One region of the Pseudomonas bijieensis genome, then DNA from elsewhere that is predicted to be linked to it. Evidence: predicted binding sites of a transcription regulator. Region 1 holds the regulator's gene; each other region holds the start of a gene.
The links. Region 1 encodes FliA, which starts transcription of late flagellar genes. Its sites were predicted from a motif close to CTAAAGTTTNNNNNNNNNNNGCCGNTAA; they were not measured.
Positions count from the first base shown of each region.

Region 2: GN234_RS04450 (methyl-accepting chemotaxis protein) is a predicted target of FliA. The motif match lies at 3,464-3,491, and genes of this name have one in related genera.
Region 3: GN234_RS04120 (methyl-accepting chemotaxis protein) is a predicted target of FliA. The motif match lies at 3,437-3,464, and genes of this name have one in related genera.

Region 1 is NZ_CP048810.1:2,378,285-2,389,108, forward strand. Features, by position in the region: gene GN234_RS10260 (flagellar motor protein) at 1-90, opposite strand, end outside; gene GN234_RS10265 (protein-glutamate methylesterase/protein-glutamine glutaminase) at 90-1,220, opposite strand; gene GN234_RS10270 (chemotaxis protein CheA) at 1,269-3,524, opposite strand; gene GN234_RS10275 (protein phosphatase CheZ) at 3,555-4,340, opposite strand; gene GN234_RS10280 (chemotaxis response regulator CheY) at 4,359-4,730, opposite strand; gene fliA (RNA polymerase sigma factor FliA) at 4,898-5,644, opposite strand; gene fleN (flagellar synthesis regulator FleN) at 5,641-6,471, opposite strand; gene flhF (flagellar biosynthesis protein FlhF) at 6,588-7,937, opposite strand; gene flhA (flagellar biosynthesis protein FlhA) at 7,949-10,078, opposite strand; gene GN234_RS10305 (hypothetical protein) at 10,213-10,824, opposite strand, start outside.
Region 2 is NZ_CP048810.1:1,072,765-1,083,588, reverse strand. Features, by position in the region: gene GN234_RS04460 (carbon starvation CstA family protein) at 1-1,221, shown strand, start outside; gene GN234_RS04455 (YbdD/YjiX family protein) at 1,235-1,432, shown strand; gene GN234_RS04450 (methyl-accepting chemotaxis protein) at 1,629-3,425, opposite strand; gene GN234_RS04445 (TonB-dependent siderophore receptor) at 3,636-5,750, shown strand; gene GN234_RS04440 (acyltransferase family protein) at 5,820-6,818, opposite strand; gene GN234_RS04435 (LLM class flavin-dependent oxidoreductase) at 6,994-8,037, opposite strand; gene GN234_RS04430 (flavin reductase family protein) at 8,067-8,552, opposite strand; gene GN234_RS04425 (ABC transporter ATP-binding protein) at 8,597-9,748, opposite strand; gene GN234_RS04420 (ABC transporter permease) at 9,766-10,575, opposite strand; gene GN234_RS04415 (ABC transporter permease) at 10,582-10,824, opposite strand, start outside.
Region 3 is NZ_CP048810.1:1,000,015-1,010,838, reverse strand. Features, by position in the region: gene GN234_RS04130 (AAA family ATPase) at 296-820, opposite strand; gene pnuC (nicotinamide riboside transporter PnuC) at 817-1,380, opposite strand; gene GN234_RS04120 (methyl-accepting chemotaxis protein) at 1,681-3,315, opposite strand; gene GN234_RS04115 (undecaprenyl-diphosphate phosphatase) at 3,589-4,419, shown strand; gene GN234_RS04110 (DUF1294 domain-containing protein) at 4,416-4,835, shown strand; gene GN234_RS04105 (MmcQ/YjbR family DNA-binding protein) at 4,840-5,190, opposite strand; gene GN234_RS04100 (LysR substrate-binding domain-containing protein) at 5,187-6,095, opposite strand; gene GN234_RS04095 (FMN-dependent NADH-azoreductase) at 6,224-6,832, shown strand; gene GN234_RS04090 (alpha/beta hydrolase family protein) at 7,017-8,054, shown strand; gene GN234_RS04085 (MFS transporter) at 8,160-9,353, opposite strand; gene GN234_RS04080 (ABC-F family ATPase) at 9,564-10,824, opposite strand, start outside.

The DNA.
Region 1 (10,824 bases):
CAGCGCCCCCAGGTGACCGCCTTCCAGATAATTGCCGCCAATGATGGCGACGAACGCCATGATGATGCCGATCAGGCTAAGCACATCCATTACAGGCAGGCCTCGACCAGGTGTCTACCGATGTCGTCCAACCCGTACACTGCGTCGGCAAGATCAGCTTTTACGATGGCCATCGGCATGCCGTAGATCACGCAGCTGGCTTCGTCCTGGGCCCAGATCGCACTGCCGCCCTGCTTGAGCAGGCGCGCACCTTCACGACCGTCGGCGCCCATGCCGGTGAGCACCACCGCCAGAACTTTGTCACCGTAGGACTTGGCCGCGGAACCGAAGGTAATGTCCACGCAAGGCTTGTAGTTCAGGCGCTCGTCGCCCGGCAGGATTTTCACCGCGCCACGGCCGTCGATCATCATCTGCTTGCCACCTGGCGCCAACAACGCCAGGCCGGGACGCAGGATGTCGCCATCCTCGGCTTCCTTGACGCTGATGTTGCACAGCTTGTCCAGGCGTTCGGCAAAAGCCTTGGTGAACGCCGCCGGCATGTGCTGGATCAACACGATGGGGGCCGGGAAATTGGCCGGCAACTGGGTCAGGACCCGTTGCAGCGCCACCGGACCACCCGTGGACGTGCCGATGGCGACCAGCTTGTAGGCTTTACGCTTGGGGGCCGGCGACGACGCAGTGGCGGCGGGCGCCGGACGGGCAGGAGTCGGTGCCGGAGCGCTGCGTACCGGGGCTGGATTGAAGCTGCCCGACGACGTCGGCGCCGGGCTTGGCGCCACGACAGGGGCTGGCGCGGGTACGCTGTAGGCACTGACACGCCGGTTGCTGCGGGAAATACTGTGGACCTTTTCGCACAGCAACTGCCGGACCTTGTCGGGGTTGCGCGAAATGTCTTCGAAATTTTTCGGCAGGAAATCCACCGCCCCGGCATCCAGCGCATCGAGGGTTACCCGGGCGCCTTCATGAGTCAGGGACGAGAACATCAATACCGGAGTCGGGCAGCGCTGCATGATATGCCGCACGGCCGTGATGCCATCCATCATCGGCATCTCGTAGTCCATGGTAATCACGTCCGGCTTGAGTGCCAGGGCCTGATCGATCGCCTCTTTGCCGTTGGTCGCGGTACCGACGACCTGAATGCTCGTGTCCGCCGAAAGAATTTCCGAGACGCGGCGGCGGAAAAACCCCGAATCGTCCACCACCAGGACTTTAACTACCATAAACACTCCGTTAGACGAGGCGCGGCCCTGGGCCCCGCCCCTCCAGAATCAAATACGCCGTGCGGCGTAACGCTTGAGCATGCTTGGCACATCGAGAATCAACGCGATGCGGCCGTCGCCGGTGATGGTGGCGCCGGACATGCCCGGGGTGCCCTGGAGCATCTTGCCCAACGGCTTGATGACCACTTCTTCCTGGCCCACCAACTGGTCGACGACGAAGCCGATCCGCTGGGTGCCCACCGAAAGGATCACCACATGGCCTTCGCCCTGCTCCACATGGGCCGCGGAGCTGACCAGCCAGCGCTTGAGGTAGAACAGTGGCAGTGCCTTGTCCCGTACGATCACCACTTCCTGGCCGTCCACCACGTTGGTGCGCGACAGGTCGAGGTGGAAGATCTCGTTGACGTTGACCAGCGGGAAGGCAAACGCCTGGTTGCCCAGCATCACCATCAGGGTTGGCATGATCGCCAGGGTCAACGGAACCTTGATGACAATCTTCGAGCCCTGACCCTTGGTCGAGTAGATATTGATCGAACCGTTGAGCTGGGAAATCTTGGTTTTCACCACGTCCATGCCCACGCCACGGCCCGACACGTCGGAAATCTCGGTCTTGGTCGAGAAGCCCGGGGCAAAGATCAGGTTGTAGCACTCAGTGTCGCTCAGGCGGTCGGCGGCATCCTTGTCCATCACACCGCGTTTCACCGCGATGGAACGCAATACGTTCGGGTCCATGCCTTTGCCATCGTCGGAGATCGACAGCAGGATGTGGTCGCCCTCCTGCTCGGCAGCCAGGATCACCCTGCCGCTGCGGACCTTGCCTGAAGCTTCGCGCTCTTCCGGCGACTCGATACCGTGGTCGACCGCGTTGCGCACCAAGTGGACCAACGGGTCGGCCAGGGCCTCGACAAGGTTCTTGTCGAGATCGGTCTCTTCACCCACCAGTTCCAGGTTGATTTCTTTCTTGAGCTGGCGAGCCAAGTCACGAACCAGGCGCGGGAAGCGCCCGAAGACTTTCTTGATCGGCTGCATGCGGGTCTTCATGACCGCGGTCTGCAGGTCCGCCGTGACCACGTCGAGGTTCGACACGGCCTTGGACATGGCTTCGTCCTGGCTGTTGAGGCCCAGGCGCACCAGACGGTTACGCACCAGCACCAGCTCGCCGACCATGTTCATGATCTCGTCCAGGCGTGCGGTATCGACCCGAACGGTGGTTTCGGCTTCGCTGGCCGGTTTTTCCGCTGGCGCAGCCGCTGGAGCGCGGGCGGGTGCCGGGGCAGCAGCGGCGGGCTTGGCGGGCTCGGCCTTGGGTTCCGGTGCCTTGGCCGCGGGTTTGGGCACAGCCTTGGCCGCGGGTGCTGCCGCAGTGGCGGCGGCAGGCGCGGCAGAAGCGGTACCGACTTCGCTGAACTTGCCCTTGCCATGCAGCTCATCGAGCAGTGATTCGAATTCGTGGTCGCTGATCAGGTCGCTACCCGCGGCAGCGGCAGCAGGCTTGGCCGGTGTCGGCGCCGAAGCGATGGCCGAATCCAGTGCGTCCACGGCAAAGGTGCCCTTGCCATGCAACTGATCGAGCAATGCTTCGAATTCATCGTCGGTGATGTCCGAGCTGTCGCCCGCGGCTTTCGGGGCGGCCGGGGCCGCCGACGGGACGACGGCATCAGGTGCGAACTGGCCCTTGCCATGGAGCTGGTCGAGCAGCGACTCGAACTCGGCATCGGTGATTTCATCGCTGGCAGCTCCATCGGCGGCCGGCGCAGCGGGTGCAACCGGAGCGGCCGGCGCCTCGGCCTGGGCCTTGACGGTGTTGAGGGAGTCCAGCAGTTGTTCGAATTCGTTATCGGTGATGTCGCCCGATTCCTCGGCGACCGGTTCTTCGACCACTGCCTCGGCAACCGGCGCCGCTTCGTCAGCCGATTGCGGCTCGGCCAGGCGCGACAGCGCGGCGAGCAGCTCGGGGGTGGCAGGGGTAATCGGCGAGCGCTCACGCACTTCGCTGAACATACTGTTGACCGCATCCAGCGCTTCAAGCACCACGTCCATCAGTTCCGAATCAACGCGACGCTCACCCTTGCGCAGGATGTCGAACACGTTCTCGGCAATGTGACAGCACTCCACCAGCTCGTTGAGCTGGAGGAAGCCGGCGCCTCCTTTTACAGTGTGGAAACCGCGAAAAATTGCATTGAGCAGATCCGCATCATCAGGTCGGCTTTCCAGCTCGACCAGCTGTTCGGACAGTTGCTCTAGAATCTCGCCGGCCTCAACCAGGAAATCCTGAAGGATCTCTTCATCGGCGCCGAAGCTCATTAATGGCTGCTCCTAAAACAGGGCTAAAACTCAGAATCCAAGGCTGGACAGCAAATCGTCCACATCGTCCTGACCGGACATAACGTCTTCTCTTTTATCGGCATGAATTTGCGGACCTTCACCCTGAGAGAGATGTTTTTGTGGATCTTTTTCAGCAAGCATCGCTTCACGGTCGTGTTCGATACCTGCAAAGCGGTCGACCTGGCTGGCCATCAACACCAGTTTGAGCAGGTTGCTTTCCACTTCGGTGACCAGTTGGGTCACACGCTTGATCACTTGGCCGGTCAGGTCCTGATAGTCCTGGGCCAGCAGAATGTCGTTGAGGTTGCTTGCTACGGCGCGGTTCTCGGTGCTGCTGCGCGTCAGGAAACCGTCGACCCGACGGGCCAGTTCCCGAAACTCTTCAGCGCCGACTTCTCGACGCATGAACCGACCCCAGTCGGTGCTCAAGGCCTGGGCTTCTTCGCTCAGGCCATTGACCAGCGGCGTTGCGCTTTCCACCAGGTCCATGGTGCGGTTGGCCGCGGCCTCGGTCAGCTTGACCACATACCCCAGACGCTCGGTGGCGTCGGTGATCTGCGAGACTTCCTCGGCCTGCGGCATATGCGGGTCGATCTGGAAATTGACAATCGCGCTGTGCAGTTCACGCGTGAGCTTGCCCACTTCCTGATACAGACCGCGGTCACGGGTCTGGTTGAGCTCATGGATCATTTGAACCGCATCGCCAAAGCGACCTTTTTCAAGGCTGTCGACCAGTTCGCGGGCATGTTTTTTCAGGGTCGATTCGAAATCGCCCATTGAAGATTCGTTGTCCATAGCTCCCCCGTGGCGCCGTTAACCGATGCGTTCGAAGATTTTTTCGATCTTCTCTTTCAACGCCTGGGCCGTGAAGGGTTTGACCACATAGCCGTTGACACCGGCCTGGGCCGCTTCGATGATCTGCTCGCGCTTGGCTTCGGCAGTGACCATCAGCACCGGAAGATGCTTGAGTTTTTCGTCGGCACGCACCTGACGCAGCAGGTCGATACCGGTCATGCCCGGCATGTTCCAGTCGGTGACCAGAAAATCGAAGTTGCCACTGTGCAACATCGGGAGCGCAGTGGTCCCGTCATCTGCCTCGGCCGTGTTGGTGAACCCAAGGTCACGCAACAGGTTTTTTATGATCCGCCGCATCGTTGAGAAGTCATCAACGATGAGGATTTTCATGTTCTTGTCCAATTCGACCTCCAAGCAGTCTTAAACGCGCCCAGCACCTGGACGCGCCATTTCAATCAATCCGGCACAACACTCGACAACGGTCTGGAGCACAACGGATGGAGACTGGCGCAGTACTTGCCAGGCCAGCCTCGTTCGCAGTGTCCCCACACTGCCTGTCAACGCGCTCGCCACTCCCCCAAACGCCCCCGCAAACGGGCCGCGCACTGGCTGTGTAACTGGCTGACCCGCGATTCGCTGACCCCCAGGACCTCACCGATTTCCTTGAGGTTCAGCTCTTCGTCGTAGTACAGCGCCAAGACCAGTCGCTCACGCTCCGGCAAATTGGCAATCGCATCCGCCAGCGCGCTCTGGAAACGTTCATCTTCCAGGTCACGCGATGGCTCCATGTGAGCACTCGCGCCATCCTCGTGCAGTCCCTCGTGTTCACCACCGTCCTGCAACAGGTCGTCGAAACTGAACAGGCGGCTGCCCAAGGTATCGTTCAAAATCCCGTAATAATCATCGAGACTCAACTGGAGTTCGGCCGCAACCTCGTGATCTTTAGCGTCACGCCCGGTTTTAGCTTCAATTGCCCGAATTGCATCGCTGACCATGCGGGTATTGCGGTGCACCGAGCGTGGCGCCCAATCGCCCTTGCGGACTTCATCGAGCATGGCCCCGCGAATGCGAATACCGGCATACGTCTCGAAACTGGCGCCCTTGCTCGCGTCGTATTTGTTCGACACTTCGAGCAGGCCGATCATGCCCGCCTGGATCAAGTCTTCGACCTGGACACTGGCCGGCAACCGCGCCAGCAAGTGGTAGGCGATACGCTTGACCAGTGGCGCGTAACGCTCGATCAATTCGTACTGGGCGTCCCGTGCCGATTTTTTGTAGAGATGGTTGTAACCGCTGGCTGTCATAGCACGGGCCCTGCTGTTTGTTGCACAAGACGCTCGACGAAAAATTCCAGATGCCCGCGCGGGTTGGCCGGCAACGGCCAGGTATCGACCTTCTGGGCGATCGCCTTGAACGCCAGCGCGCATTTGGAACGTGGAAAGGCTTCATAAACGGCACGTTGCTTCTGGACGGCCTTGCGTACGCTTTCGTCGTAGGGCACGGCGCCGACGTATTGTAGGGCGACGTCCAGGAAGCGATCCGTGACCTTTGTCAACTTGGCGAACAGGTTGCGGCCCTCCTGCGGGCTCTGGGCCATGTTGGCCAGGACGCGGAAGCGATTCATGCCATAGTCGCGGTTCAGCAGCTTGATCAAGGCATAGGCGTCGGTGATGGACGTCGGTTCGTCGCAGACCACCAGCAACACTTCCTGGGCCGCGCGTACGAAACTGACGACCGAGTCGCCGATACCGGCCGCGGTGTCGATCACCAGCACATCGAGGTTGTCGCCGATGTCGCTGAAAGCCTGGATCAGGCCGGCGTGCTGGGCCGGGGTCAGGTGAACCATGCTCTGGGTGCCGGAGGCAGCCGGCACGATGCGAATCCCGCCTGGCCCCTGCAACAGCACGTCGCGCAATTCGCAACGGCCTTCGATCACGTCCGCCAGGGTGCGTTTGGGTGTAAGCCCCAAGAGCACGTCGACGTTCGCCAGGCCCAGGTCGGCGTCCAGCAGCATGACCCGTCGGCCAAGCTCTGCCAGAGCCAGGGACAAGTTCACTGACACGTTAGTCTTCCCGACGCCACCTTTGCCGCCGGTCACCGCGATCACCTGTACGGGATGCATGCTGCCCATGTTCGTTCTTTACCTTGTCTTACTTAGACGGAGGCCACATTACTGGCTGCGCGTTCGCATACGGAACAATGCATGGCAGACCATCGATGTAGGTACAAAAAATATTCATGATTACCTCAGCCAACCTGCTTGGTCGGGCTGTGGTAGATATCAGCGAACATATCAGCCATGGCTTCTTCGCTGGGTTCTTCCTGCATTTGCACACTCACGGCACGGCTGACCAGTTGATGACGGCGCGGCAGATGCAAATCATCCGGGATCCGCGGCCCGTCGGTCAGGTAGGCCACCGGTAGTTCATGACCGATCGCCAGGCTCAACACCTCGCCCAGGCTTGCCGTTTCGTCCAGCTTAGTCAGGATGCAGCCGGCCAGCCCGCAGCGTTTGTAGCTGTGGTATGCGGCGGTTAGAACCTGTTTCTGGCTGGTGGTTGCCAACACGAGATAATTTTTTGACTTGATGCCGCGTCCGGCCAGGCTTTCGAGCTGCATGCGCAGGGCCGGATCGCTGGCTTGCAGGCCGGCGGTATCGATCAGTACGACGCGCTTGCGCAGCAACGGTTCCAATGCCTGGGCCAGGGACTGGCCCGGATCCACATGGGTCACCGACACGTTGAGGATCCGTCCCAGGGTCTTGAGTTGCTCCTGGGCACCGATGCGGAAACTGTCCATGCTCACCAGGGCGATGCTCTGGGCGCCGTACTTGAGTACGTAGCGGGCGGCGAGCTTGGCCAGGGTGGTGGTCTTGCCCATGCCGGCAGGACCGACCATGGCAATCACCCCGCCCTCTTCCAGCGGCTCGACTTCCGGCGTGGCAATCATCCGCGCCAGGTGCGCCAGCAACATGCGCCAGGCCTGGCGAGGTTCTTCGATACCATTGATCAATGCCAGCAGGTCCCGGGACAACGGACCGGACAGGCCGATGCGTTGCAGGCGACGCCACAGGTTGGCCTGGGCCGGACGGCTGCCTTGCAACTGGTTCCAGGCCAGGGAGCCGAGCTGGACTTCCATCAGCTCGCGCAGGCTGTTGAGCTCGAAGCGCATCGAGTCCAGGGCGCGCGGATCGACCCCACGGGCAGGCGCGGCGGGTGCCGGCTCTGGACGACGCGGTTCGGCCTGGGCCTGCTCGATCAGCGGCTCGGCAGCGGTCAACGGCAAGCCGGCGGTCAGTGGCTGACCGGCGAACAATTGACGATTGGTGCCCGCGGCACCCTCGCCTTCGCTGCTACGCAGGCTCAGTTCGGCCTGGGCGCTGGCGATGCGCGATTGGGTCTTGCGCAGCTCATCTTCGAGTTCCATGTTCGGAACCCGCGGGGCCAGCGCAGACAGTTTGTAATCCAGGGCCGCCGTCAGCTCGACACCGCCGGCGATACGACGGTTGCCAATGATGGCTGCTTCAGCGCCCAGCTCGTCACGAACCAGTTTCATGGCCTGACGCATGTCGGCGGCGAAAAAACGCTTCACTTGCATAAACCACTACCTCAGCCGTTGGGCCCTACTGTCGCAACGATGGTCACTTGCTTGTTGTCCGGTATTTCCTGGTACGCCAGCACATGCAGCCCCGGGACCGCGAGGCGCCCGAATCGCGAGAGCATCGCGCGAATCGGACCGGCCACCAGCAGGATCACCGGCTGGCCTTGCATCTCTTGCCGCTGGGCTGCTTCGATCAGCGAACGCTGCAGCTTCTCGGCCATACTTGGCTCCAGCAGGACACCCTCTTCCGAGCCTTGCCCTGCCTTCTGCAGACTATTGAGCAATATCTGTTCCAACCTTGGTTCCAGAGTGATCACAGGCAGCTCGGACTCAGTGCCTACAATGCTTTGGACGATTGCGCGGGACACGCCGACCCGAACAGCTGCCACCAAGGCGGCGGTATCTTGACTCTTGGAAGCGTTGTTGGCGATAGCTTCGGCAATACTGCGTATGTCGCGCACAGGCACTTGTTCGGCCAACAGCGCCTGCAGCACCTTGAGCAACTGCGACAACGAAACCACACCCGGCACCAGCTCTTCGGCCAGCTTCGGCGAGCCTTTTGCCAGTACTTGCAGGAGCTGCTGGACTTCTTCGTGGCCGATCAGCTCGCTGGAGTGCTTGTACAGAATCTGATTCAAGTGGGTCGCCACCACCGTACTGGCGTCTACGACGGTATAGCCGAGAGACTGGGCCTGGGCCCGCTGGCTGATTTCGATCCACACCGCTTCCAGGCCGAAAGCCGGATCCTTGGCGGTGATGCCGTTGAGGCTGCCGTAGACCTGTCCGGGGTTGATCGCCAGTTCGCGGTCGGGGTAGATCTCGGCTTCGGCCAGGATCACCCCCATCAAGGTCAGGCGATAAGCGCTCGGCGCCAGGTCGAGGTTGTCGCGGATATGCACGGTGGGCATCAGGAAGCCCAGGTCCTGGGAGAGCTTCTTGCGCACCCCCTTGATCCGCGCCAGCAATTGCCCCCCCTGGTTGCGATCGACCAAAGGAATCAGGCGATAGCCGACTTCCAGGCCGATCATGTCGATCGGGGTCACGTCATCCCAGCCCAGTTCCTTGGTTTCCATGGCGCGAGCCGGCGACGGCAGCAGTTCCTGCTGGCGCTTGACCTCTTGCAGGGCCTGGACTTTCTGCACGTTCTGCTTCTTCCAGAACAGGTAGGCGCCACCGGCCGCCAGGGCAGCCATGGTCAGAAAGGAAAAGTGCGGCATGCCAGGCACCAGGCCCATCACCGCCATCAGGCCGGCAGCAACGGCCAGGGCCTTGGGCGAGGCGAACATTTGCCGGCCGATCTGCTTGCCCATGTCTTCGGAGCCCGAAGCACGGGTCACCATGATCGCGGCCGCTGTGGATAACAACAGTGATGGCAATTGCGCCACCAAACCGTCACCGATGGTCAACAAGGCGTAAACCCTGCCAGCGTCGCCGAAGGTCATGTCGTGCTGGAAGATACCGACGGCCATGCCGCCGATCAGGTTGATGAACAGAATCAGCAGGCCGGCGATGGCGTCACCGCGCACGAACTTGCTGGCACCGTCCATGGAACCGTAGAACTCGGCTTCCTGGGCCACTTCCAGGCGACGCAGCTTGGCCTGGCTCTGGTCGATCAGGCCGGCGTTGAGATCGGCGTCGATCGCCATCTGCTTGCCCGGCATCGCATCGAGGGTGAAACGCGCGCTCACCTCGGAAATCCGCCCGGCGCCCTTGGTCACCACGACGAAGTTGATGATCATCAAGATGGCGAAGACCACGATACCGACCACGTAGTTACCGCCGATCACCACCTCACCGAAGGCCTGGATCACCTTACCGGCGGCAGCGTGCCCGTCCTGGCCGTGGAGCATGACCACCCGGGTGGACGCCACGTTCAGCGCCAGGCGCAACAGCGTGGCCACCAGCAGGATGGTCGGGAATACGGCGAAATCCAGCGGCCGCAGGGCGTATACGCACACCAGCAGCACGACAATCGACAGGGCGATGTTGAACGTGAAAAACACGTCCAGCAGGAACGGTGGTACCGGCAGCATCATCATGGCGAGCATGACCAGCAGCAACAGCGGCACGCCCAGATTACCCCGGCTGAGGTCTACGACATTGCTGCGCGCGGTGCTGAGTAACTGAGAGCGATCCACCAATATTCCCCGTTCCTGTGAAGCAAACTTTTGACGCCCTGGACGGGCGCAGACGGGGTATTGCAAGAAGCCTTCCAACTTGCAGTCAAGATTCGCAACGGCGTGCATTCATTCGGCGCGATGCACCCGGTGAATCACTGCGCTGTAAGTATTTGCGCCGGTGTGATTGGGCCAAAATTCAATTTCCAGCCCCTGACGTAACGCGCGCCCCGGAACATTTGCACACCATCGACTTCAACCTGGTCTTGATTGGCGTACATGAACACCACCATCGAAGAAGGCGCCTTGACGTCGGCCAAGGGCTCTTCAGGCGCGTTGATCTGGTGGCCCTCCATCACATTGAGCGCCCATTGAAACTGGATGATCGGAAGATCCGCGATCGTGATGATCTGCTTGGGATCCTCCCACCGAAAATCCGTGCGCGCGGCAAGCCTCAATTTCCCATCAAGGATCTGGAAAATCGGCTTGTGATAACGCCGCTCCAGCCCCCCACTCGACCATCCATCGAAATAACTATCAGGGTGGGTGAAGATACGGAACAGCGCCTCGTTATTACCGATCTTGCCGGCCTGACCAGCGAAGTAATCGTAGGAAATGTGATAAGCCAGGCCCTCCAATTCAGGCCGAATGGCATTGACCTCACCCTCCAGGTAATTGGGCACATACTTGTTCGCCGCGTCCCTGAAGCGCGCAAACTCGAGCATCAGGTCAAACGTGAACGCACAAGCGATGGCTCGTTCACCGGC
Region 2 (10,824 bases), 1.3 Mb from region 1:
GACTACCTGTCGACCTTCCTGAAGATCGGCACCATCGTCGCCCTGGCCATCGGTATCCTGGTGACCATGCCCGAGCTGAAAATGCCGGCGCTGACCCAGTTCACCGACGGCACCGGGCCGGTGTGGAAGGGCGGGCTGTTCCCGTTCCTGTTCATCACCATCGCCTGCGGCGCGGTCTCGGGCTTCCATGCGCTGATCTCCTCGGGCACCACGCCCAAGCTGCTGGATAACGAAACCAACGCCCGCTACATCGGTTACGGCGGCATGTTGATGGAATCCTTCGTGGCGATCATGGCCATGGTCGCCGCGTCGGTGATCGAGCCAGGCGTGTACTTCGCCATGAACAGCCCGGCGGCGATCGTCGGCGGTGACGTGGTGGCCGTGGCCCAGACTGTCAGCAGTTGGGGCTTCGCCATCACGCCAGAGGCGCTGCAAGCAGTGGCCAAGGACATCGGCGAGACCACCGTGCTGGCCCGTGCCGGCGGTGCGCCGACCCTGGCGGTGGGGATCGCACAGATCCTGCACTCGGTGCTGCCGGGTGAAAACACCATGGCGTTCTGGTACCACTTCGCGATCCTGTTCGAGGCGCTGTTCATCCTCACGGCGGTGGACGCCGGCACCCGTGCCGGGCGGTTCATGCTGCAGGATCTGCTCGGCTCGTTCGTGCCTTCGCTCAAACGTACCGAATCCTGGCCGGCCAACCTGATCGCCACCGCCGGTTGCGTGGCGCTGTGGGGCTACCTGCTGTACCAGGGCGTGATCGATCCGCTGGGCGGCATCAACACCTTGTGGCCGTTGTTCGGCATCTCCAACCAGATGCTGGCCGGTATCGCGCTGATGCTCGCCACCGTGGTGCTGATCAAGATGAAGCGCCAGCGCTACGTCTGGGTCACGCTGCTGCCGGCGTCCTGGCTGTTGATCTGCACCACCACCGCGGGCCTGATCAAGCTGTTCGACGCCAACCCGGCGATCGGCTTCCTGGCCCTGGCACGCAAATACAACGATGCCCTGGCCGCCGGCCAGATCCTGGCCCCGGCCAAGAGCATCGAGCAGATGCAGCACGTGGTGTTCAACGCCTACACCAACGCGACGCTGACGGTGTTGTTCCTGTTCGTGGTCTTCAGCATCCTGTTCTACGCGCTCAAGGTCGGCATCGCCGCCTGGGGCACCAAGGAACGCACGGACAAAGAAGCGCCATTCCAGGCACTGCCGGACGCTTGAGAGGATTGCAACGATGTTCAATGACTTGAGTCGCCTGGGTAAATACCTCGGTCAGGCCGCCCGCCTGATGGTCGGCATGCCCGACTACGACAACTACGTCGAGCACATGCAGACCAAACACCCGGACAAGCCGTTGATGGACTACGAGGCGTTCTTTCGCGAACGCCAGGAGGCCCGTTACGGCGGCAAGGGTGGGCCCAAGTGCTGCTGAAGCATCGCTTGGATTGAGGTAACCCCCCTGTGGGAGCGGGCTTGCTCGCGAAGGCGTAGTGTCAGTTAGCAGATCATGCGGCTGACCCACCGCGATCGCGAGCAGGCTCGCTCCCACAGTTGTTTTGAGGTGGTCTCAGGATTTGCATGCACCACAGAACCCTTGTGGGCGGAGCAGGAGTCGTGCTACCGCACCATCACTCCGCCAGCAACACCGCCGCATCGAACCCCACTCGCAGATTGCCCCAATGGCGGCCGCCGAAGAAGAACGGGACGTCGATCTCGGTCATGATTTCCCCAGTATCGCGCAGGTAGGTCTGTAGCAGGAAGCGCTGGACGTTGCCCGCCGCGCGCAGGCCGATCGGGTCGTTGAAGATCCGCTTGTTGCGGCACACTGGCAAATCCACCGTCCGGTCGCCGGTCGGCGGCTTCGAGACCCAGCTGTTGTTCACCGGGCAATAGCCTTTGCTGTCGACAATGAACGAAACCTTGCCACCCGGCGTGCTGCGGGTGAGTTTGTCGCATTCTTCCTGGCAGACCTGGGCAAAGCGTTCGGTATAGCTGGCCATGTACTGCTTGGGATCGGTGCCGGGAATCAGCTGGTAATTCTGATCGAACAGGTTCAGGCCTTCGCCTTGCAGGGCTTCCAGACGAACCTGCAAGTTATCGCGGCACTCGCTGGCGCGGGTAATGGCAGCGTCCAGCTTGCCGTGGCCGAGCACGAAGCGACCCAGCAACGCCTGGACCTTTTCGGCCACGCCGGACAGGTCGCGGGTGGCCGTCGCCGAATGCTGCATGCGCTGGTCGATCAACTGGCTGTCGGCGTGGATCTGGGTGACCCGGTCGTTGATCCCCGTGTTGCTGTCGGCGAACTCTTGGATATGGGTGGCGATGTCCGCCAGCTTGCCGTTGGTGGATTCGAAATCGCCGATCATGCTTTCGAAATGGCCGGAGGCGCGTTCCACCACTTTCTGGGTTTCCCGGGCGCTGTGGCTGATCTGCGTGGTTTGCTCGTGGGTGGAGCTGACTTCCTCGAGCATGGCGTCGATGTTGCGCGAGATATCGTCGGTGGCCCGACTGACGTTCTGGGCCAAGGTGCGCACTTCATCGGCCACCACCGCGAAGCCACGACCGCTTTCGCCGGCCCGGGCCGCTTCGATGGCGGCATTGAGGGCCAGCAGGTTGGTCTGGGCGGAGATCTGCTGGATCAACCCGACGATCGACTTGATGCTCGAGGAACGCTGGTTCAGGGCGCTCACCAGGGTGGCGAATTCCCCGAGGCTGTTGGAAATTTCGCTGATGTTGCCGGTCACTTCCAACAGTTCGGCGTAGGAGTCGCGGGCCATGCTCAGGTTCTGGGCGGTGGTGCTGGAGATGCCCTGGGTCTGGCGCGAGACTTCTTCGATGCGGCCCACGGCGGTGTTGCTCTGGTCCATCACTTCCTTGGCGAAGCGGGCCTGGTGGGTGGCGCTGTCGCTGGAGTCGCTGATGTTCTTCAGCGAGCGGGCCGACTCTACGGCGATGTGTACGGTCAGCGCCTGGACGTTGCTGATGATTTCCCGCTGCTTGGCCAGGAAACGGTTACAGGTGCCGGCCAGCACGCGAATCTCGTCGTGGGTCACCAGCGGCAGGTCCTTGGACAAGTCGCCTTCGCCGTTGGCGATCTCTTCCAGGGCCTTGGTCATGGCGGTGACAGGGCGCACGATGAGGTGGCGGAAATACCAGACCATGAAGCTGATCATGCCCAGCGTCAGGACCGCGCCGAAGAGCAGGGCATGGGTCAGGCTATCGAGCCGGCCTTCGATCTGCCCGAGCAAGGCACCGTCCAGTTGCGCGTTGCGCAACAACAGCAGGATCTCGGCGCGGGCGCTGAGGGCTACCCAATAGAGCAAGCCACTGACCAGCACCAGCAGGAAAAGGCTCGACAGCTTTTTGGTGAGCGTATCGAAAAACTGCATCTCGATAGACTCGTACAAGGCCTTCAACGTCTGCATGCCACCGCTCCTGGGCAAAAAAATCTCTCAATGGAATACATTCGACCGCGAGCGCAAAAGCTTTAGGACAATAGGGCTATTTGATATCACCCTGTGAGGTCAAGCCCGTTCACACAGGGTTTGGGGAATTACATTTGATACAAAAGATTTACTGGGAATGATTCTCAAAGTATATTTGCTCTCATTAACGTCCCTTCCAGAGTGCGCGTCTTGAATCGTTCCACCCCCCTCGCAAATCGCAATGTCTTCATCAAGTGTGTATTGCCAACCTTGTCCTGCTGCTTCATTGCAAGCCCATTGTGGGCGCAGGACTCTCTCGAGCTGCCCGCCACGGACATCCAGGGCAGTCGCGTCACTCAGGACGAGGGCTATACGACGTCGCAAGCCAGTACGGCGAGCAAGAGCGATGTACCGATCAAGGAAGAAGCGCAGTCGATCAATGTGGTAACCCAGCAGACCTTGGCGGACTACCAGGTGCGCTCGCTGAACGACGCGATGAAGTTCGTCAGCGGTGTCAGCCAGGGCAATACCCTGGGCGGTTCGCGGGACTCGCTGGTCAAGCGTGGTTTCGGTACCAATGACGATGGCTCGATCCTGCGCGACGGCGTGCGTTCGAACCTGGGGCACAACTTCAGTGCCACCACCGAGCGGGTCGAAGTGCTCAAGGGCCCGGCCTCGATGCTGTACGGCGCGCTGGAACCCGGTGGCTTGGTCAACGTCATCAGCAAAAAGCCGGAGTACACCCAGAGCACCACCTTGAGCGGTTCGGCCTACAGCGAAGGTGGCGGCACCATGGCCCTGGATACCACCGGGCCGTTGGGCGATACCGGCCTGGCGTATCGCTTGATTGCCGAGCGGGGGCATGAGGACTACTGGCGCAACTATGGCGTCAATGAGAGCACGCTGGTGGCGCCGTCCTTGGCTTGGACGGGGGAGCGGGCTTCGTTGAATTTGAGTTATGAATACAACGAATATTCCAATCCGTTTGACCGGGGTACGGTGTTCAGGAATGGGCATCCGGTGGATATCGACTACGACAAGCGCATGGATGAGCCTTGGGCCAAAAGTGTCGGTATTCGCGAAACGGCTACGGCGCGGTTCGAATATGAGTTGAGTGAGGCGTGGAAGACCCGTGTGACTTATGGTTGGAACAATGATCGGTACAGTCTTTCGATTGCGCAGCCTGTTACCCTGACTGGAAATATGTTGAGCCGACGGGCCAATGGCGCTCATTACGATGATGAGACCCGTTACGCCAGCTGGGATTTCATGGGTAAGCAGGACTTGTTCGGCCAGCGTCATGACCTGTTGGTTGGCATTGATAATCAGGTGTCCGATCAGTTCCGGGGCAAGACTTACCGTGGGAAAGTTCAGCCTGGTTTCGATATCACTTCACCGGTCTACGGCAATCTGCCAGAGCCAAGCCTGGTCAGCTCTACCGACAGTGATCTGCGCAACCAGTTGAATTCCAGTTCGATCTATTTGAAGGATAACTGGCATCTGGATGACCGTTGGATTCTGGTGTTCGGAGGTCGTTATCAACACTACGACCAGTACAGCGATCAAGGTTTAGGCAAGGATTATGACGTCAATCGCGATGACAACGGTGACGCCTTCGTGCCATTCCTGGGGTTGGTCTACAAAGCCACCGAAACCCTGTCGCTGTACGGCAACTACAGCCGGTCGTTCAAACCCAATGACGTGGTCGACAAGGATCGTCGTACATTCAAACCGGAAGAGGGTCGCAGCTATGAAATCGGCGCCAAGTACGATCCATTGCCAGGTTTGAACATCAACCTCGCCCTGTTCGACATCGTTAAAAAGAACGTGGTGACCACTGTTGACGACGTCTCCGAAGCCGCCGGCAAAGTCGGCTCCCAAGGTCTCGAGTTGGACATCACCGGTCGCTTGGCCGACCGCTGGGACTTGATAGGCACTTACGCCTACACCCATACCGAGATATTGGATGACCCGAAAAACGAAGGTCATCGCCTGCCCGACGCACCCAAGCACACCGCTAGCCTCTACCTGACCCACCACCTGAACGTGCCGGCTGAATTCGGTGCCTGGCACGCCGGCGCCGGTGCGCGTTATGTTGGAGAGCGGGCCGCGAATGCCGCGAATGATTTCTGGCTCAGCAGCTACACCGTCGCCGACGCCTTCCTGCGTTGGGAGTCGCCGGTGTTCGGGCACAAGACCTCACTGCAACTGAACGTCGACAACCTGTTCGACAAGCAGTACTACCCGTCCTCCACCGGCAGCCAGTTGCAAGTCAACGTCGGCGAGCCGCGTACCGCCAAGCTGAGCGCCAGCGTGACGTTCTGATTCCGCCGCACTGAAACACAAAATGCCCGGGACCTGCGTCCCGGGCATTTTTTGTACGGCGGTCAGAGACTAAGCCACCGTGCTGCCAACGGGAGCCTGTGTGGCAGCGGATTTAACGCCCGACCTGAGAGCATGACGAAGCTTCAGCGCCGGCCGCTCGACCCCGTAGTACGACACGCCACTCAACGCGAACGACAGCACCAGCACCGCGGTGATGATCAGGGCGTTGTATTCGACCGGCCAGAATGCCCGCAACACGTACATCACCACAAAGTGGTTGAGGAACACGCCGTAGCTGATATTGCCCAGGAACTCATCCAGTCGGTGATGCTTCAGCTTGCTGAGCAAAAACACCGCCGGCAGGCCCAGGGCGATGCCCAGGGTCACCTCGGCGTTGAAAGGCCGACGGGGAATGATCCCCACGACAATGCTCAGGAACATCAACGCGGCAACGAGCAGGGTGACGGACACGATCCACAGCCCCTTGGCCCGGACCCGATACAGGTAGCTGCCGCAAAGAAAAATGAACAGCACACCGGGCAGCAGGCGATAGCCGTAGATGTCGGTGTCGAGGTAGCCCAGCGAGGCGAGCATGAACACCGTCACGGACACCGCAAAAGCAATACCCCGCGCCTTGTAGAGGATCAGGAACGGGATCAGCAGGTAAAAACACATTTCCAGGCCCAGCGACCAACCGGGTGGCAGGATTTCGGGCACGGTGATGCCGAACATGTAGAAACCCAATGGCACGATCGGCAGGCTGGTGGTGATGTTTTCGAGGGTCAGCGCTGCTGCCTGGGGTGTTCCCGGCAGCAGGAAATGGATCACCGCGCAGGACAGGACGAAGTACACCAAAAACTGCGGGTACAGCCTCAGCAGTCGATCCATGTAGAACAGGCCGATTTGCCCCGGGGTTTTGTAGGTTCTCTCGATCAACGAGGTCATCACAAAACCGCTGATGATCAGGAAGGACACCACGGCAACGACGCCGGGGTTGAACCCCATGAACGTCACGCCCATATGCGAAACCGCCACCAGCAGGGCCAACAGCAACCGATAAACCCCCACGCGCATCATCCTTAATCAGAGTTGATCCGTTTGCGCGGTACGTTATGTGGCTTTGCGAGCCGTTAACAGAGGTTTGCGGAGCGGCGGCGGGGTAGTGGGGGCAATTGTCACTTTTGACACTTATGTTTCAGTTATCTGGCCATCGCGAGCCCGCTCGCGATGGCCAGATAACCGATCAGCGAAACACCGGCACCACCTGCTGGATGAACAACTCCAGGGATTTCTTCTTCTCGGCATGGGGCAGACTGTTGTCGCACCAGAAGCTGAACTCATCCACTCCCAGTTCCTGGTAGTACTTGATGCGTTCGATGATTTCCTGCGGCGTGCCGATCATGGTGTTCTTGCGGATGTTCTCCAGCTGGAACTCCGGACGCTCGGCGAACTTTTCTTCCGGGCTTGGCGCGAGGAAACCGTTGACCGGTACTTGCTTGTTGCCGAACCAGGCATCGAAGGTGCGATAGAACCTGGAGATCGCCTGGGCACCAACCTTCCAGCCTTCGGGATCATCCACGGCATGCACGTGGGTGTGACGCAGCACCATCAATTGCGGGCGTGGCACGTCGGGGTTGTTGTCCAGGGCGGCCTGGAACTTGTTCTTCAGGTCCAGGACTTCCTCATCGCCCTTCATCAACGGCGTGACCATCACGTTGCAGCCGTTGGCGACGGCGAAGTTGTGGGAGTCCGGGTCGCGGGCGGCGATCCACATCGGTGGGTAGGGTTTGCGGATCGGCTTGGGCACGCTGGTGGAGGTGGGGAATTTCCAGATCTCGCCATCGTGGGCGTAGTCGCCTTGCCACAGGGCGCGCACCACCGGGACCATTTCCCGCAGCGCCTGGCCGCCGGAGGATGCCGGCATGCCGCCGGCCATGCGGTCGAACTCCACTTGATAGGCGCCCCGGGCCAGGCCCACTTCCATACGGCCATTGCTGATCACGTCCAGCAGCGCGCATTCGCCGGCCACCCGCAGCGGGTGCCAGAACGGCGCGATGATGGTACCCGCGCCCAGGTGGATAGTGGTGGTTTTGCCGGCCAGGTACGCCAGCAGCGGCATCGGGCTTGGCGAGATGGTGTATTCCATGGCGTGGTGTTCGCCGATCCACACGGTGCTGAAACCGCCAGCCTCTGCCAGCAGGGTCAGCTCGGTCAGGTCTTCGAACAACTGGCGATGGCTGACGCTTTCGTCCCAGCGCTCCATGTGTACGAACAGGGAAAATTTCATGGCGCTTTCTCTTGTTGTTGGCGATCGGTTCAGGCGAGGACGGGCAGGGCGCCCATCTTGCCGTGGCAATAAACCAGCGGCCCCGGTGTGTGTTGCGGCACGATCAGATTCTTCACGGCACCGACCATGATGGCGTGGTCGCCGCCTTCGTATTCTCGCCACAGTTCGCATTCGATGATGGCGGTGGCGTTACTCAGCAACGGGTTGCCCAGCTCGCTCAGGGTCCATTCGATGCCCTGGGCCTTGTCCTTGCCTTTGCGCGCGAAGGCATAGGCTTCGTTCTGCTGACCGCCGGAGAGCACGTGGATGGCGAAGCGGCGGTTCTTGATCAGCACCGGGTAGGAGTCGGAACTGTAGTTGGGGCAGAACAGCACCAGGGCTGGGTCCATCGACAACGAGCTGAACGCGCTGGCGGTGAGGCCGACGATCTGCCCATCGTCATCGAGCGTGGTGATCACCGTCACCCCGGACGGGAACGAGCCCATGACTTGTTTGTAGACACTGGCATCGATCATCGGACGATCCTCGGGCTTTATCGGTTGTGGGCGCGCAATGTTCATCAATGGGCACCTGCGGCTTTGTTCAGGTCGCTCTCGGCCCATTGGGTGTAGACGCAGGCATCGGCGGTGGCCCAGCGCACACGCACCGGGTCGCCGGCCTTGAGCGGCATGCCGGCGGCGGACAGCGCCTTGACGGTCATCGAGGTTCCGCCCGAGGTCACCACGCTGCAGGTCTGGCTTTCACCAAGGAACAGCACTTCGACGACCTTGGCCGAGACTTCATTCCAGCCAGCCGCCAAGGGTTCCTGGCCGGCTTGCTCGACGCTCAAGGCGAGGGCTTTTTCCGGGCGCACCATCAGCAGCACGTCCTGCTCGATTTGCAGGCCAGCGGTCAGGCGGATAGACAGTGGCTGGCCTTCGAAGGAGGCTACCGCGTTGCCCTGGGCCTTGAGCTTGAGGAAGTTGGAATTGCCCAGGAACGAGGCCACGAACGCGTTCGGTGGGTTCTGGTAGAGGTCATAGCCACTGCCCAGGCCGACGATCTTGCCGTGGCTGAAAATGGCGATGCGCTGGGACAGGCGCATGGCTTCTTCCTGGTCATGGGTGACGTAGACGATGGTGATGCCCAGGCGCCGATGCAATTGGCGCAGTTCGTCCTGCAGGTCTTCGCGGAGTTTTTTATCCAGGGCGCCGAGTGGTTCATCCATCAGCAGAATGCGTGGTTCATAGACCAGTGCCCGGGCGATCGCCACACGCTGTTGTTGGCCGCCAGAGAGTTGCGAAGGACGCCGATGGGCGAACTCGCCCAGTTGCACCAGCTTGAGCATGGCATCGACCCGGCGCTCGCGTTCCGCGCTGGCCAGTTTGCGAATCGCCAGGGGAAAGGCGATGTTGTCGCGCACCGACAGGTGCGGGAACAGTGAGTAACGCTGGAACACCATGCCGATGTCGCGTTTGTGCGGTGGCACGTTGACCAGGGATTTGCCTCCCACCAGGATTTCGCCGCTGCTGGGCGTTTCAAACCCGGCCAGCATCGACAGCGTGGTGCTCTTGCCCGAGCCGCTGGAGCCGAGGAAGGTCAGGAATTCACCGTCCTGGATGTCCAGGGAGATGTCGTCCACGGCGGCAAAGTCGCCGTAGTGCTTGTTCAGGTTGCGCAGGCTGACCAGGGTCTTGTTGTGCTGTTGTGCGGGGTCTTTGACGGCACTCATCGTATTCTCCTAGGCGCTCAGGCGCTGATTTCATTGCGCCGGCGCAGGGCGGCGGCGATCACCATCACCAACACCGAGAGGCCGATCAGCAGCGTCGAAGCGACGGCGATCACGGGCGTCAGGTCCTGGCGCAGGGTGGTCCACATTTTTACCGGCAGGGTTTGCAGAGTCGGGCTGGCCATCATCACGCTCAGCACCACCTCGTCCCACGACACCAGGAAGGCGAACAAGGCGCCGGCGACCATGCCGGGGCGAATCGCCGGAAAGGTCACCTTGAACACCGCTTGCAGGCGTGAGGCGCCGCAGATCACCGCCGCATCCTCGATGGATTGGTCGAACAGCTTGAGCGAGTTGATGATCGAGATAATGGTGAAGGGCAGTGCGACGATTACGTGACTGACCACGAACGCGAACATCGTCCCGGTGTAACCCAGTTTCAGGAACAACGCGTACACCGCCACCGCGATGATCACCAGCGGCACGATCATCGGCAGGGTGAACAGGCCATAGAGCATTTCCCGACCGGGAAAGCGCCCGCGGACCAGGGCAAACGCGGTCGGCAAACCCAGCGCCACGGCGCAGACGGTGGTCAGTACCGCGACCTTGAGGCTGGTCAGGGCCGCGCTCATCCAGTCGGGGTTGGAGAAGAACTGGCCGTACCATTTCAAGGTCCAGCCTGGTGGCGGGAACACCAGCCACTGGGACGAACCGAACGACAGCAGCACGATGAACACGATCGGCAACAGCAGGAACAGCGCGATCAGGCCAGTGGTGAAGTACAGCCCGAACCGCATGCGCCGGCTCATGGCATTGGGAGTCAGGAGCATGACGGCTTACCTCGCGTTGCTGGCACCTACCGGGGATTCCGGCTGGAGCTTCAGGTAGAAGTAGAACAGCACCAGGGTGATCGCCACCAACAAGGCGGCGCCGGCACTGGCCAGCCCCCAATTGAGGAACGACTGCACCTGCTGGATGATGAATTCCGGCAGCATCATGTTCTGCGCGCCGCCCAGCAGTGCCGGGGTCACGTAGTAACCGAGGGACATCACGAACACCATCAGCCCGCCGGAGAACAG
Region 3 (10,824 bases), 1.4 Mb from region 1:
GCCCTGGTCCAGCGTTGCGAAGTGGGAAGAGCAGGTGTTGTGCCGGTTTTTTTAATACCTTTTAATTCAATGACTTGTATTAATGGCCGAGATGCCTGGGAAGAAGCCTGTTTCAGCGCTGAGACAAGGTACATGGTGACTAATCGGTCATTTACTGTCCCAGGGCTCTGGATCCAGGCTTTTAGGCGGGTGTTTCACAAGCTTGACAGTCTTGATGACAATCGCGCGAAGCGGCTTTGGATCCGGGTTTGGTGCGACGCCGTTGTTTCAGGAATGGAACAGATCACCCTTGTGATCAGGCTTCAAGCAGGTGGGCAACGGCTGCGAACACTTGCTGTTGGCGTTGCGCCCAATTGCCGTGAATGACCTGCAAAGGTTGCCGATGTCGGCTCAGCCAGGCCTCGATCGCTTCAAAAAACGCCTGCCGCTCTTCCAGTTCGGGCTGGCAACGCAAACCGTCGTCGGTCCATTCCACCTGCTCGGGGCGCAGCAGCAGGTGCAAGTCGTAATGGCGGGCCAGCAGGGCCGGCTCAAGCCAGGCCGGACAGTCGCCGAACAGGGTCTGGCTCCAGAGGATGTTGCTCAACAGGTGAGTATCGAGGATCAACAGCGCCGGCCGGCGGGCACGTGCTTCATCTTCCCAGGCCAGTTGGCCGGCGGCGATGTTGGTGATGTCAGCCAGGCAAGTATCACGCTGGGTCTGTTCCATGAAGTGGCGCACGTATTCATCCACCCGCACGCCACCAAAGTGTTCCTGCAATTGCGTCGCCAGCCAGCTCTTGCCGCTGGATTCCGGGCCGGTCAGCACTATTACCTTCATGCGCGCAGGGCCGGGTCGGCGCGCCATTCCCGCCAGCCTTGCACGGCCAGCAGGGTGAACAGGGCGTAGAGTGCGGCGGTCAGGTGCAAGCCCTTATAGATGAACAGGCCGACGAAAATCACATCCAGGGCGATCCACAGCGGCCAGCATTGCACGCGTTTTTGCGCCATCCACCATTGGGCCACGAGGCTGAAGCCGGTGAGTGCGGCATCGAGCCAGGGTTGGGCGGCGTCGGTCCAGTGAGCCATGGCGGCGCCCAACAACAGGCTGCCTGCTGCGCCGATAGCCAAGCCGAGCAACACCGACGGCCCACCGAGGCGAGTGACCTGGCGTCCATCATGATTGTGCCCGGCACGAGTCCATTGCCACCAGCCGTAGAGTTGCAACACCGCGTAGACAACCTGCAGCAGCATGTCCGAATACAACTTCACCTCGAAAAAGATCCAGCTGTACAGCAGCACCATGACCAGGCCGATCGGCCAGCACCAGGGGTTCTGCTTGACGGTCAACCAGACAGCGATCACGCCGAGGGCTGCGGCAAACAGTTCAAGCCCGGACATGGCGGTTCCTTGGGGAAAAGAGGAGAGGGCGGGGATTGTAAACGTTATGGCGTGGGCAGCTCCAATATCAGTGCGGGATGTGCCGCCGCCATCGCGAGCAGGCGCGCTCCCGCAGAGAGATGTTGCGTAGCTGGAGAGCAAGTCGAGTCCGTGGCGAGGGAGCTTGCTCCCGCTTGAGCGCGAAGCGCTCACAAAAAAGGGGGCCGCTACGCAGCCCAGCGGGAGCAAGCTCCCTCGCCACAATAAATCACAACAGCTTTAACTGAGCATCGCCCCCCGCAGAGAGGCCCTGCACAACCCTCACACTCGGAATTGCTTGAGCAACCCGTTCAACTGTTCACTCAGCGCCTTGAGACGGCTGCTGGCCTGGCTGGATTGTTCGGCGGCCATGGCGGTGCTGTGGGACAGTCCGGCGGCCTGGGTGACGTTCTGATTGATGTCTTCCACTACATGGGCCTGTTGCAGGGTGGCACTGGCGATGGAGGCGTTCAGGCTGTTGAGATTGCGTAGGGCCTGACCGATGGCGTTGAGACTGGCACCGGCCAGGCCGGCCTGTTCAATGGTCAGTTGCGAGGCACGGCTGCTGTCGCTGATGACTTTCACCGCGGCCTCGGAATGGGTTTGCAGGCGCTCGATCATCGCCTGGATCTCTGCGGTGGACTTCTGTGTACGTTGGGCCAGCAGTCGCACTTCATCGGCGACCACCGCAAAGCCCCGGCCTTGTTCGCCGGCGCGGGCAGCCTCGATGGCGGCGTTGAGGGCCAACAGGTTGGTTTGTTCGGCAATGGAGCGGATCACCTCCAGCACGCTGCCGATCTGGGTGCTTTCGCTCGCCAGGGTACGGATCACTTCCACCGCCTGATCGATGGTCTGAGACAGGCGGTCGATCTGCTGCAAGCTGCCGTCGATGTTGACCTGGCCTTGTTGGGCCTGAGACTCGGCGTCGCGCATTTCACTGGCTGCGTGCTCGGCGTTCTTGGCGACGTCCTGCACGCCATAGGTCACTTCATTGATCGCGGTCGCCACCAGCTCCATTTGCTGCGACTGCTGCTGGCTGCGCTCCTGGGCTTGGGCGGCATCGTTGCCCAATTCGTTGGAGGATTGCCCCAGCGCACTGGCCGAGGCTTGCAGTTGGGTCACCACTTGCCGCAACTTGGCGGTAAAGGCGTTGAAATGCCGCGCCAGTTGAGTAACTTCGTCCTGGCCATGAGTGTCGAGGGTGCGGGTCAGGTCGCTCTCGCCACTGGCGATGTTGGCCATGGCGTTGACGGTTTCCTGCAGCGGGCCGACGATGCTGCGCACGATCAGGGTCAACAGCAGGCCCATGAGCAGGGTGATGATCAAACCGACCACGGAAGCCTTGATCAACTGGGACTGGAACTCGGCCTGGACGTCATCGATGTACACGCCCGAACCGATGACCCAACCCCAGGGCTCGAACAATTGGACATAGGAAGTCTTGCCCACTGGGGCCTCGGCGCCCGGCTTCGGCCAGAGGTAATTGATCATGCCGGCGCCCTTGGACTTGGCGATGGCAACCATCTCGTTGAACAGCGCATAACCGTTCGGATCGCGGATGGCCGAGAGGTTCTGGCCTTCAAGCTTCGGGTTGGTCGGATGCATGACCATGACGGGCGTCAGGTCGTTGATCCAGAAGTAGTCACTCTGGTTATAGCGCAGGCCACGCACGGCGCTGAGGGCCTGCTTTTGCGCGGCATCGCGAGTCAGGGTGCCAGCGGTTTCCAGGCCATGGTAGTAGCTCAGCACGCCACTGGCGGTCTGTACCACGTGCTGGGTTTTCTGCACTTTGGCTTGGTAAAGGTCGGTATGGATCTGTTTAAGCATCAAGGCGCCAAGCGTGAACAACATCACGATGGCCACCACCAGGATGAGCCACAAGCGTCGGCTGATCGACACACTGCGCAAGCTATTCATACGCTGTCACTCCGGTTTCTTATTCTTGTCATTAACGACGGCCGGCACTTTAGCGCCCGGCAGCTATACGTAATTGACCTGGGTCATAACGCGGCAGCGTTATCAGGGCTTGTCTGATAGGATTTCGGCCCCGCAGCGCAAAACCTGAGCCTGTTCTGATTTTTCATTGGTTTTTTTTGAAAGATCACAGTTATCGTGCACCCGCTGCGAGCACCTGCTTGACACTTGAATATTGATAAGACCTGCATGAACAGCGTCTTTTTTGGGGGATGAATGGATTTGTGGACCGCCTTTTCGGCACTGATTCTTGGCGTAGTGGAAGGCTTGACGGAATTTCTGCCGATTTCCAGCACGGGACACCAGATCATTGTCGCCGACTTGCTTGAGTTCGGTGGCGAACGTTCGATGGCGTTCAACATTATCATCCAGCTCGGCGCGATCCTGGCGGTGGTCTGGGAGTTCCGGCGCAAGATCTTCGACGTGGTGCTGGGCCTGCCGACGCAACCCAGCGCCCGCCGGTTCACCGCCAACCTGCTGATCGCCTTCCTGCCGGCCGTGGTCTTGGGTGTGCTGTTCGCCGACTGGATCCACCACTACCTGTTCAACCCGATCACCGTCGCCGCCGCGCTGGTGGTGGGCGGCCTGGTGATGCTCTGGGCCGAGAAGCGCCAGCACCAGGTGCACGCCGAAACGGTGGACGAGATCTCCTGGAAGGACGCACTGAAGGTTGGCCTGGCCCAGTGCATTGCGATGATCCCGGGCACCTCGCGTTCCGGAGCGACCATCATCGGTGGCCTGCTGTTCGGCCTGTCGCGTAAAACCGCTACCGAGTTTTCGTTTTTCCTGGCGATGCCGACCATGGTCGGCGCGGCGGTCTACTCGGGCTACAAATACCGCGAGCTGTTCGTCCCGGCGGATTTCCCGGTGTTCGCCATTGGCTTCGTCACAGCGTTCATTTTCGCCATGATTGCGGTCAAGGGCCTGCTGCGGTTCATCGCCAGTCACAGTTACGCCGTGTTCGCCTGGTATCGAATCGCCTTCGGCCTGTTGATCCTGGCCACCTGGCAGTTCGGCTGGGTGGACTGGAGCGCTGCCAAGCCATGAACGATTCAGGTGGCCGCAAACGTACCGGGCGCAGTGCCGACGGCGCCGTGCAGCACCTGCGGCTCAAACTGATGGTGTTTGCGCTGCTCTGTGCCTTGCCGCTGTTCGGTTCACTGCTGTTCGGGCTGCGGGCGGTGTCATGGGTGCCGCTGGTGGCTTATGGTGTGGTCAGCGTGGTGGCGTTCCTGCTGTACTGGAGCGACAAGCGCAAGGCACGCACCGACGCCTGGCGCACTCCGGAGAACGTGCTGCATGCGGTGGAGCTGGCCGGCGGTTGGCCTGGCGCCTTGCTGGCCCAGCAGCTGTTTCGCCACAAGACCCGCAAGGTGTCGTTCCAGATGGTGTTCTGGTTCATCGTGATGTTGCACCAAGTGTTCTGGATCGACCAGTTGTTCCTGGGCAGCTATCTGTTCTGAATGGCTAGAGCAACAAACCCACCTGCGTGCGCTTGGGCAATTTGCTCACCACCAATTGATGTGAGCGTTGCAGCAAGCCACGCAGCTCTTCGGCACCCAGCGGGTAGGGCACCTGCATGATGACCCACTGGGCCCGCGCCAGGTAAGGCGCGGGGTGAATGCCCGGCCGGTCGCAATGACCCAGGAACAGATCCTTGTCGACCTTGAACGCCAACGAGTCGCTCCTCAGGCCCTGGAGGGCGAACATCTTGTTCCCGGCAATGGAAAACACCCGCACGCCGCCCCATTTGTAGTCCTCCCGGGCGCCGGGCAGGCCCAGGCAAAACCGCGCGACATCCTCTTCGCTCAAACTCATAGCGTTCTATCTCCACAGCCCTCGAAGGCTTCCACCAAATGGTCGATCCATGCACGCACCGCTGGCAGCATGCCGCGTCGATGCGGGTAGACCGCCTGGAGCCAGCCATCGGGCAACGACCATCCAGGCAGCAATTCCACCAGTGTGCCGTCAAGCAATTCCTGCTCGCAATACATGCTCGGCAATAACGTGAAGCCCAGGCCGGCGAGGGTGCAGGCGCGACGCACAATGAAGTCGTCAATGCCCAGGCGGGCCTCCAGGCTCAGTTCCACACGCTGTCCATCGGCGCTGACCAGGCGCAGGTGCACCTGGCGATCGGCTTCCAATGCCCCCAGTACTGGCAACTGTTTGAGATCATCCGGGGATTCGATCCGCCGCCCTTCGACAAAGGCCGGGCTGGCGACCAGCATCAGTCGTGCCCGGCGCAAACGCCGGGTCATCAGCAAGGGGTCTTCATCCCCCAGGTCGCGCACCCGCAACGCCACGTCGATGCCTTCGCCGATCAGGTCGACCCGGCGGTTGAGCAGGGTCATGTCCAGTTGCACCAAAGGGTATTTAGCCAGGAAGGTTTCGATCACTACGGGCAGGAATTGGTGGGCCAGGCCCACCGGGCTCGACACCCGCAATCGGCCACGGGGCTCGCTGGACATGCTCGCCACCGCTTCGTCGGCCATCTCGGCCTCCAGCAACATGGCCTGGCAATGGCGCAGGTAACGTTCGCCGACCGCGGTCAATTTCAACTGACGGGTAGTACGCTGGAGCAACCGGACGCCGAGGCGTTCTTCCAGCTCGGCCATACGCCGCGACAATCGCGACTTGGGAATGCCCAGCAGGCGCCCGGCCGCCGCGAAACCGCCGGCTTCGACGACTTTGGCGAAGTAGTACAAATCATTGAGGTCTTGCATGGTGAACTCGATTGTCCTGTCAGTGGGACAAACTATCGCATTTATGCTGACTTATCGATCATTGGCTTCATCGATAGGATGGTCGCCAATTGATCGCCTGGTGCGGTCCTCACTTGGAGAGCACTCACATGAAACTGCTGCACATCGATTCGAGCATCCTCGGCGACAACTCCGCTTCCCGCCAATTGAGCCGTGAAGTGGTTGAAGCCTGGAAAGCTGCCGAGCCAGGCATCACCGTCACTTACCGTGACCTGGCCGCCGACGCCATCAGCCATTTTTCCGCCCAGACGCTGGTTGCTGCCGGCACCAGTGCTGAATTGCGCGACGCTGCCCTGAAATACGAAGCTGACCTCAGCGCTGAAACAATGGCAGAGTTCCTGGCGGCGGATGCGCTGGTCATTGCCGCGCCCATGTACAACTTCACTATCCCGACCCAGCTCAAGGCCTGGATTGACCGCATTGCCGTTGCTGGCCAGACATTCCGCTATGGCGATTCAGGCTATGAAGGTTTGTGTGGTGGCAAGAAGCTGGTGATCGTTTCCACAGCTGGCGGGTTGCATGCCGGCAAGCCGAGTGGCGTGGGTCATGAAGACTATCTGACATTTATGTTCGGCTTCCTGGGCATTAGCGACATCGAAATCGTTCGTGCCGAAGGGTTGAACAAGGGGGATGACTTGCACACCAAGGGCATGCGCGAAGCTAAGTCGAAAATCAGCCAGCAATTCGCCGTTGCCTAAAATCTGCGTAAAGGCACCAAGCTCTTCGGGCAACCTTGGCAAAACCCTGTATTCTCATCGTCATTGGATGGTCGGGATGCAGGGTTTTGCTGCATTCGGCGCTGGGCTTCATGGCGCAGGTTATGCACGGCCAAGAGTGCGAGCGACGGGGTCTTCCCGGGCGCTGGTGAAGGTGGAAGATTCGATGACACGTTTTGGTGCAGCGCTGCTGCTTTGCTTGTTTGCCAGTCTCGGTTCAGTGCAGGCCGCACCGGGGCCGCATCCGCATTGGAGCGCCGGCGTCCATGAGCTGAGCTTTCTCGATCCGCTGGATCAGCAGCCGATGCACGCTTTCGCCTTTTATCCGTCCACCGACCGGGAACAGTCCAGCCTGCTGGGTGGCTACCAGATCGATGCCGCGCCAGACGCCCAGATCGCCATCGGCCGCTTTCCGCTGCTGATGCTGTCCCATGGCAATACCGGTACACCGCTGGCCCTGCACGACCTGGCCACCTCGCTGGCGCGCAAGGGATTTGTCGTGGTGGCGGTGATTCATCCCGGCGACAACGCCCAGGACCACAGCCGGCTCGGGACCCTGAGCAACCTGTATGGCCGGCCGATCCAGATTTCCGAAGCCATTACCGCAACGTTGAACGACCCGATGCTCTCGCCGTTCGTCAACGCCGGGCAGGTCGGGGTGATCGGCTATTCGGCCGGTGGCGAGACGGCGCTGATCCTGTCCGGTGCGACGCCGGATCTCAATCGCCTGCGTCGCTACTGCCAGGAGCGACCGGACGACCGTGATGCCTGTAACACCCAGGGCGAACTGATCGCCGACCGCGACGACCTGCAACCTGTGGCCGACCCCAGGGTCCGGGCATTGCTGCTGATGGCGCCGTTGAGCCTGAAATTCGGTCGTCACACCCTGGCCGATGTCCATGTGCCGGTGCTGTTGTACAGCGGTGATGGCGACAAACTCGTGGCTTTCGACAAGAACGCTGCCGCCTTGGCCCGCAAGCTGCCTACCGCACCGGATTTCAAGACCCTGGCCGGCGCGGGGCACTTTGTCTTCCTGGCCCCGTGTACCGACGAGCAGATCGCCGCGATGCCAGCGCTCTGCACGGATGCGGACGGTGTCGACCGCAAGGATATCCACCGCACCATGATTTCCGAGGCCAGCCGCTTTTTTGGCGAGGCTTTGGGCAAGCCGACCCGGGCGGGGATGAGGACGGCTGATCAATAAGGATGGTGTGTATATCCGTTACCGCAGAAATGGATATACACACCAGAGCAAGTAAATACCGGGTCTTCTCAAAAAGCCAAAAAACGGCAATGAACAGTATTACGATCAATAAGGTGAGTTTATGGCCCGGCGACGCAGCAGCAAGGTCAGCCCCAGGCCGCTGACGGACAGCAACGCGGCACAGAAGAAGATCGACGAATAACCCAGGTTCAATGCCACCGCGCCCATCAGCGGACCGGCAATCGCCAGCGCCAGGTCAAAGAACACCGCGTAGGCACTCAAGCCCGCGCCACGACTGGTGTTCGGCACCTGCTTGATGGCCTCCACCCCGAGCGCCGGATACACCAGCGACAGCCCGAAGCCGGCCAGCCCGGCGCCGACCAGGGCGAACGGAGTGGATGGGGCCAGCCACAGCAATACCAGCCCGAGGGTTTCTATGCTCATGCAGACAATGGCCGAGTTGAAGCCGCCGAAGCGGGCGATGCTGGAAATGAACACTAATCGCGCGAGGATGAAGCAGACGCCGAAAACCGTCAGGCACCACGCCGCGCCGGTCCAGCCGCGGCTGATGTAAAACAGTGTGATAAACGTCGTGAGCGTACCGTAGCCGATCGATGCCAGGCTCAGGCCTGCTCCGTACGGCGCAATGCGTCCAAATACCGCCCAGAAAGGCAAGCGTTCGCCACGAATGACCGGCACCGACGGCTTGTTGCGAATCATCAACAGCGCAGCGCCCGCCAGCAACGACAACGCAATGCCCAGACTGGCGAAACCCAGTTCACCAACCATCACCACACCCAGCGGGGCGCCAATGGCAATGGCCCCGTACGAGGCGATGCCGTTCCAGGAAATCGAGCGAGCCGTGTGTTCCACACCCACCTGGCCCATGCACCAACTGATGGTGCCTACGCCGATCAGCCCTTGGGCCACGCCGAGCAGCAAGCGACCGGCAATCAGAATCAGCAGGCTGGGCAGGGGAAACCCTTGCAGCAAGGTCGAGAGCAGCGTCAGCACGCCGCTGAGCACAATCCCCGACAGCCCGTAGACGATTGCCCGCTTGGTGCCGACGCTGTCCGACAACCGACCGGCCATGGGACGGCTGAGCAGGGTAGCCAGATATTGTGAGCCGATGGTCAGCCCGGCGACCACTGCGCTGAAGCCCAACTGTTCGTGGACATACCCCGGCAGTACGGCAATGGGCAGGCCGATGCAGAGAAAGGCGATGAAGGTGTAGAAAACGATGGAGACGATCTGCAGGGTGATCGACAGGGAACTGGGGGCAGGTGAGGGCGTGGGCATGGGGCTCGTTCGCGGGCGGCGGTAAGAGAGCCTCATCATGGCGCGAGGTGGGGATAAAAGAAAGCAGGCTAACTAAATGTGTTGACGCAAGCGGATTTCAATCTGGGAAGCCACCACAAATCCCACAGGCCCAGTTGTGATCTTGGAATACAAAAAGCCCTGTCGCTACGGACAGGGCTTTCACTTGCAGCTTACAGCTGAGGGCTGTGCTTAGAACACCACACCCTGGCTACGCAGGTAGTCATCATAGGTGCCGCTGAAGTCCACCACGCCGTCGGCACTCAGTTCGATGATGCGAGTGGCCAGGGACGAGACGAACTCACGGTCGTGGCTGACGAAGATCAGCGTGCCCGGGTAGTTTTCCAGCGCCAGGTTCAGCGCTTCGATGGATTCCATGTCCAAGTGGTTGGTCGGTTCGTCCATGACCAGCACGTTCGGCTTTTGCAGGATCAGTTTGCCGAACAGCATGCGGCCCTGTTCACCACCGGAAATGACCTTGACCGACTTGAGGATCTCGTCGTTGGAAAACAGCATGCGGCCCAAGGTGCCACGCACCAGTTGTTCGCCGCCCTGGGTCCATTGGCCCATCCAGTCGAACAGGTTGACGTCGTCTTCGAAGTCGTGGGCATGGTCCTGGGCGTAGTAGCCCAGTTCCGCGGCGTCGGTCCATTTCACGGTACCGGCATCCGGTTCCAGTTCATTGACCAAGGTGCGCAGCAAGGTGGTCTTGCCGATACCGTTCGGGCCAATGATCGCCACGCGCTCGCCGGCTTCGACGGTGAAGCTGAAGTCCTTGAACAGCGGCTTGCCATCAAAGCCTTTGGCCATGCGCTCGACAATGACCGCCTGGCGGTGCAGTTTCTTGGTCTGTTCGAAGCGAATGAACGGGCTGACGCGGCTCGATGGCTTGACCTCGGCCAGTTGGATCTTGTCGATCTGCTTGGCGCGGGAGGTGGCTTGCTTGGCTTTCGAGGCGTTGGCCGAGAAACGGCTGACGAACGACTGCAGTTCGGAAATCTGCGCTTTCTTCTTGGCGTTGTCCGACAGCAACTGCTCGCGGGACTGGGTCGCCACGGTCATGTATTCGTCATAGTTGCCCGGGAACAGGCGCAGCTCACCGTAGTCCAGGTCTGCCATGTGGGTGCAGACACTGTTCAGGAAGTGACGGTCGTGGGAGATGATGATCATCAGGCTCGAGCGCTGGGTCAGCACGTTTTCCAGCCAGCGGATGGTGTTGATATCCAGGTGGTTGGTCGGCTCGTCCAGCAGCAGCACTTCCGGGTCGGAGAACAGCGCCTGGGCCAGCAGCACACGCAGTTTCCAGCCTGGCGACACTTCGCTCATCGGGCCGAAATGCTGCTCGATGCCAATCCCCAGGCCCAACAGCAGTTCACCGGCGCGGGATTCGGCGGTGTAGCCGTCCATTTCGGCAAATTCGGTTTCCAGCTCGGCCACGGCCATGCCGTCTTCT